One region of the Lactobacillus sp. B4026 genome, then DNA from elsewhere that is predicted to be linked to it. Evidence: predicted binding sites of a transcription regulator. Region 1 holds the regulator's gene; the other holds the start of a gene.
What was found. The regulator LexA, encoded in region 1, represses DNA repair genes until DNA is damaged. The targets are predictions, from matches to a motif close to CNAACANNTGTTNG.

Region 1 (3,425 bases):
ATGAAGGAACATCTTTTCATTACATGGAGCCAGGCAACTTCGTTGATTTGCGTTCAGCTTTTTTAACTAAAACTGAAAATTTGATGGTGCAAAATGGTTTTAAAGTCAAAGAGGTAACGACTTGGACTACTGATGGTTTTTTCAGGGAAACTGCTAGAAAGGTCAAGCAATTTAAGAAACTTGGTGCTGCATGCGTTGAAATGGAATGTGCCGCAATGGCTGCTTGTGCACAATTTCGGCAAGCTGATTTTGCGCAAATTCTGTTTACTGCCGATTCACTTAATGATATTGAGGATCATCAAGAACGTGGCTGGGGTATAGATGCGCATGGTAAAGGACTGGAACTAGCAACAAGCATACTCGACCAACTCTAGTTTTGACTTTGTGAAAAGATATGCTGTGAAACCAAAGTGAAACATCTAAATAATTCACAATGTAAAATTAAAATGTTGTAATATCGGTATTTATTGCTAAAAATCGCCGTAAACTTTGTGAAGCTAAGAAGCATAGCTGATGTGGAAAGTCATCAGATTCTTTTTATGAAAGCGATTATACTTGACTTAACGTTAAAAATGGTAACAAATATATTGAAGTGGAATTAAATAGCAAACAGAAGATCTCTTTTGTAAATTAAATAATGCCATTATTTTAAAAACACCAGTTTAACCAACTTAAAGCAATAGTTATGGTCAGTCTGATAAACCAGTGAAGCCAATTGATTTTTCTGTTTAGGCAATAGCCATTAATTAACGCAATGAGTAAGATTGCAAATAAACAAATTGGCGCATATTTATGGTAACCAGTTAAGCAGGTCAGTATTAAGAAAACGCTTGCGATAACGTTTAAGCAGATTAACCAAACAGGAATTTTGTGAATGCTAGCTACGGCCGCAATTATCATTATTGTTCCGTAAATAATAGTCAATAAATTAGTTGAAATTTTCAATTTTCTTTCCTCCTAGCGCTAGTTAACTATAGGGGGTTGACCCAACGTCAAGGAGAATATACATGTATTTAAAAGAATTTATCACTAAAATGAATACTACTAAGGATACAGTTAGGTTTTATCTTGAATTAAGTTTATTAACGCCAATACGAAAGGGGAAAAATTATTGGTTTACTGATAATGAAGTAGAATCATTTCAGGAAATAAAAAACTTACAAGAATTGGGCTTTTCACTAAAAGAAATTTGCGCAATCAAAGAATTGAATGACCAGTCATGTGGTACAAAAAAGCAGCATGAGCAAAATCTTCGGCTAATCGAAGAAAAAATAGCAGAAAATGATGCTGCAATCAGAGAACTGCGTCACAGAAAAAAAGCTTTAGTGGCATTGAAAAAAGCACTAAAAAAACTGCTCATTAAGTAAATGAACAGTTATTAATTAAACGATCTAACAGACTAAAAACTTTTTAAGCTAATTAATATTATTACGGTAAAGACCAACAACTTTACCTAAGATATGAACACTATTAAGAATAATCGGTGCCATGTTATCATTTTCAGGTTGAAGACGATAATGATCTTTTTCCTTATAAAAACGTTTAACAGTTGCTTCGTTTTCATCTGTCATGGCAACAACAATTTCACCATTTGTTGCTGAGCTTTGTTTACGAACAATAACATTGTCACCATTTAAAATACCAGCATTAATCATACTTTCCCCGTGAACACGTAGCATGAACAGGTCACCAGCATCATTTTCTAAATCTGGTGGAAGAGGGAAGTAATCTTCGATATCTTCAACCGCCAAAATTGGCTGACCGGCAGTAACAACACCGACAACAGGTATTTCAGTTGGCTTAACGCCAATGGCTTTCTTACCTTCGTCTGTTATTTCCAATGCTCGCGGCTTGGTGGCATCCTTAACAATAAGGCCTTTGCGTTCCAACCGTGACAAATGACCGTGAACAGTCGAAGTCGAAGAAAGTTGAACTCCTTGGCAGATTTCTCGCACAGTTGGCGGAAATCCGCGCTTTTCAACTGTGTCATAGATATAACGTAAAATTTGTAATTGTTTTGAACTTTGTTTGTTAGTCATCTTTAGCTCCCATGATAGTCTATTTGCTGATAAACATATTCTAACAGAAATTAAGTCATAATACAAACAAGCGTTCTAAGAAATTAAACTTTTTTTCTTAGCTGAAATAGGGTAGACTCTTTTTATTAAGAAGTGCGAAAGAGGTGCAAAAAATGACAGAAGACAATGAAAAAAAGATGATTAATCGGATAAACGAACTATATCATAAGAAAGAAAAAGAAGGTTTGTCTGATGAAGAAGAAAAAGAACGTGAAAAACTTCATCAAGAATTTATCAAGAACTTTCGTGCCGGTTTTAAGCAAGATGTTGAAAACCTTGTCATAATTGATAAGAATGGCAAGGAAATTACTTCTGAAAAAGCAAAGAAAGCTCAGCGGAAGAAAGGTTTACGAAAAGACTAATTTACGTCTTTAAATTTACTTAAATTTTCGGTAAGATATATCTATTGGACAAATTGAGGTGATTATTTTATGAAATTAGGATTAGCGATTGTTTTAATTATTGTTGCATTATTAATTGGCCTTGTTGGCGGTTTTTATGGTGCAAGAGCATACATGAAGAAATACTTTAAAGATAATCCACCAATCAGTGAGGATATGATCGTTGCCATGATGTCACAAATGGGGCAAAAGCCTTCCGCTAAGAAGGTTAACCAGGTGATGAACATGATGAAGCATCAAAAATAGTCAATCTTACTGAATTGAAAATAAAGACGGAGGATTATTTCTCCGCCTTTTTATTTGGAAAGAAAGGTGAAAAATGGGTATATTTTTTAAGCTTGGATGGTTTTTTAAAAAGGAGAAAAAACGGTACCTAATTGGTGTGACCTTCTTGGCTTTAACGTCTGTAATTAATTTGGTTCCACCGCGAATATTAGGACTAATGGCTGATCAGCTCGATAAAGGACATATTTCTTGGCAAGAATATGGCTTGTTAATTTTGACAATCATTTTCGCGGCACTACTTTTATATGGCTTTCGTTACTTGTGGCGCAGGCAAATATGGGGTGGAGCGGCAGAACTAGAACTGCAGTTGCGCTCGAAATTATTTCGGCATTTTATGGAAATGGATCGCACTTTTTATCAACGCCACCGAACAGGTGATTTAATGGCGCACGCAACCAATGATGTTTCAGCTATTCAAGAAGTTGCTGGTGAAGGTGTTTTGACTTTGGTCGATTCTTTATTAATGAGTGTTTCAACCATGATCGCAATGATCATCTTTGTTGACTGGCGGTTGACGATAGTTGCTTTAATTCCCTTACCTTTCTTAGCTTGGGGAGCTTGGAAGTTGGGCGATCAATTATATGATGCCTTTGATGAATCACAGGCTGCTTTTTCCCGCCTCAATAATAAAACACAAGAATCTGTTTCAGGAATTAAGGTC
Region 2 (3,425 bases), on a different contig from region 1:
GGTATCACTTTTGCCAAAGCCCACCCGATGAACATCGGCTTAGTTTATTCGGCTTTAAAAAACGGTAAAATGGACGTTATTTTAGGTTATTCAACCGATGGCCGAATCGATAGTTATAAGCTGCACTTGTTAAAAGATGATAAACACTTCTTTCCACCGTATAATTGCGGCATGTTGATTAATAACTATGTTTTGCGCGAGCACCCGGAATTAAAACCACTTTTAGAGCGGTTAGTAGGTAACATTAGTGTTCATGATATTCGTAAAATGAATTATGACGTTGATGATAAGCTGCTTGAACCGTCCACGGTGGCGCACCAATTCTTAGTAAAGCATGATTACTTTAGAAAGGAGAAATAATGGCTAGATTATCTTTATGGCAGCAATTTATTTATTATTATCAACATAATGGCTTTTATGTGCTTGAACAGTTTAATCGAACTTTCCTAATTTCGATTTATGGCGTGTTATTTGCGGCCATTATTGGAATTCCGTTAGGTATTTTTATTTCACGTAATGCCCATTTAGGTGATTTTGTCGTTGAAATTGCTAACTTTATTCAAACTATTCCTTCGCTGGCATTACTGTCAATTGTGATGATTGGCTTGGGATTAGGCGTGATGACGGTCATTTTTACTGTTACGCTATATTCTTTGTTGCCGATTATTAAAAATACGTATACTGGGATGCGCAGCGTTGATAAAAATGTAATTGATTCTGGTAAGGGCATGGGTATGACTAAATGGCAGGTATTGCGCATGGTTAGATTGCCTTTGTCAATGTCAGTTATTATTGCTGGCCTAAAAAATGCGTTAGTTATTGCCATCGGGATTACTTCGATTGGTTCTTTTGTTGGTGCAGGGGGTTTAGGTGATATCATAATTCGTGGTACCAATGCTACTAATGGTAGTGCAATCATTTTAGCTGGTGCGTTGCCAACGGCACTAATGGCCATATTGGCAGATATCATTTTAAATTTCTTGCAAAAATGGTTACAACCGAAAGGATTAAAAAAATAAAACGACTTTTTCGCGTATTTAGTAGTGAAGGAACAAATTTAAACATTTGTTCGCTTATTCCTTGCAAATATACACTAAATCAAAGTATAATTAGTACGTACTAAATTGAGGACTATACTAGAGGAGGAAAAATACTTGGCCAAAGATGAGAAACAGGCTGCATTAGAAAATGCACTGAAGAAAATTGAGAAAAATTTTGGTAAAGGTGCTGTTATGCGCATGGGCGATAAGGCAAATACTAAAATTTCGACCATTCCATCTGGTTCGCTTGCACTTGATGCAGCTCTTGGAGTTGGCGGCTATCCGCGCGGAAGAATTGTTGAAATTTATGGGCCTGAATCTTCAGGTAAAACTACCGTAGCTTTGCATGCTGTAGCAGAAGTGCAAAAGCGCGGGGGAACAGCTGCCTATATTGACGCAGAAAACGCAATGGATCCAGCCTATGCAGAAGCACTTGGAGTTGACGTTGACTCACTTATTTTGTCACAACCAAATACAGGTGAGGAAGGCTTGCAGATTGCTGACACGCTGATTACTAGTGGCGCGATTGACATTTTGATAGTTGACTCAGTTGCTGCGTTAGTGCCCCAAGCTGAAATTGATGGTGAAATGGGCGACAGCCACGTCGGACTTCAAGCACGGTTAATGAGTCAGGCTTTGCGTAAGCTTTCTGGGAATATCAATAAAACCAAAACAATTGCTATTTTTATTAACCAGATTCGTGAAAAAGTTGGGATTATGTTTGGTAATCCAGAAACCACACCTGGTGGACGTGCACTGAAGTTTTATTCGACAATTCGGCTAGAAATCAGACGAGCTGAAAAGATTAAGCAGACTGGTGGAGAGATAACCGGTAATCGTGTCAAGATTAAAGTTGTCAAGAATAAGGTTGCGCCGCCATTTAAGGTTGCTGAAGTTGATATGATGTATGGTAAAGGGATTTCACAAAGTGGTGAACTTCTCGATATGGCAGCTGATAAAGATATCATTGCCAAGGCCGGTTCGTGGTACTCGTATAATGAAGAGCGAATTGGTCAAGGACGTGAAAACGCCAAGAAATACCTTGAAGACCACCCAGATATTTATGATGAAGTCCAACAAAAGGTACGTCAGGCATATGGCATTGATGAAGAATCTGTTGCTGAACGCGAAGATCCTGAAAAAATCAAAGCTAAGAAAACAAAAGAGACTGAGAGTAAAGAAAAGGAAGCTTCTGATAAAAAAGAAGCAGATAGCAAAAGTAACTAAAGTCGAAGAGATTAACCTTGACCTGTAAAATAGGTCAAGGTTTTTTTCTACTTAATTGACATCACCACCACGGTTCATTATTATTAATACTGTGTGAATAATCTTAAAAAAATAAAAAAAGGCGATAGTAATCATGACAAATACAATTTTGATTCCCGTCGCAGTTGCTATTATTTCAATTTTATTGGGAACAGGTATTGGATATGCTATTCGCAAGAATGGCTGGGAAAAAAGAGCGCAAAATGCTCAAAACGATGCCGACCATATATTAACCGAGGCAAAAGCACAAGTAGATGCTGCAAAAGCTGAAGTCAACGCACAAAAGCAAGCAGCAGATGCTTTAAAGCAAAGTGCACAAAACACGAAAAAAGAAAAAATTCTTGAAGCTCAAGAAAAGATTCAAGAATATCGACAAAAAGTTGAGGATGAGTTAAACGTCAAGCGCGATGCGATTGCACGTGATAATAACCGTTTACAGCAAAGAGAAGATACTCTTAATCACAAGAATTCTTTGATGGTAGAAAGGGAGGATGAACTCAAGGAAAAGGAAAAGCAGCTAGCTAAAGAGCAAACTGATCTAGATCAAAAAGTTCAGGAAGCTGATGAACTAGTTGAAAAGAGCCAGCAAAAGCTCTATGAAATTGCTCATTTAGATAAGGAGCAGGGTAAGAAACTGGTGCTGAGTCAATTATCAGATGAGTTAGTCAAAGAACGAGCAGAAATGATTAGAAACAGTAATGAAGAAGTTCAAGCTAAAGCTGATCATTATGCACACAAAGTTATTATTGACGCAATTCAAAGCAGTTCTGCCGATACTGTGGCAGAAACAACGGTGTCGGTTGTAGATTTGCCAAATGAAGAAATGAAAGGACGAATTATTGGTCGTGAGGGCCGTAATATTCGCTCCTTTGAGGCACTTACTGGAATCGATTTAATAATTGATGATACACCGAAAGTTGTTACTCTAAGCGGTTTTGATGCAATCAGACGAGAAATTGCCAAACGAGCAATGGAACGTTTGATCAAGGATGGCCGGATTCACCCAGCTCGAATTGAAGAGATGGTTGATAAGGCACGTAAAGAAGTTAATGATGATATTTATGAAGCTGGAGAGAGCGCTTTAATGGAATTAGGAATTCATAAAATGAATCCTGAGCT

Region 2: a site for LexA is predicted at 1,059-1,072, ahead of recA (recombinase RecA). Genes of this name have one in related genera too.

What each region holds. Positions count from the first base shown of each region.
Region 1 covers NZ_JAFNPD010000002.1:70,452-73,876, forward strand. The annotation lists gene J3U69_RS02235 (nucleoside phosphorylase) at 1-374, shown strand, start outside; gene J3U69_RS02240 (hypothetical protein) at 649-945, opposite strand; gene J3U69_RS02245 (MerR family transcriptional regulator) at 1,008-1,367, shown strand; gene lexA (transcriptional repressor LexA) at 1,416-2,039, opposite strand; gene J3U69_RS02255 (DUF896 domain-containing protein) at 2,192-2,440, shown strand; gene J3U69_RS02260 (YneF family protein) at 2,510-2,725, shown strand; gene J3U69_RS02265 (ABC transporter ATP-binding protein) at 2,799-3,425, shown strand, end outside.
Region 2 covers NZ_JAFNPD010000001.1:206,650-210,074, forward strand. The annotation lists gene J3U69_RS01120 (osmoprotectant ABC transporter substrate-binding protein) at 1-360, shown strand, start outside; gene J3U69_RS01125 (ABC transporter permease) at 360-1,019, shown strand; gene recA (recombinase RecA) at 1,155-2,267, shown strand; gene rny (ribonuclease Y) at 2,401-3,425, shown strand, end outside.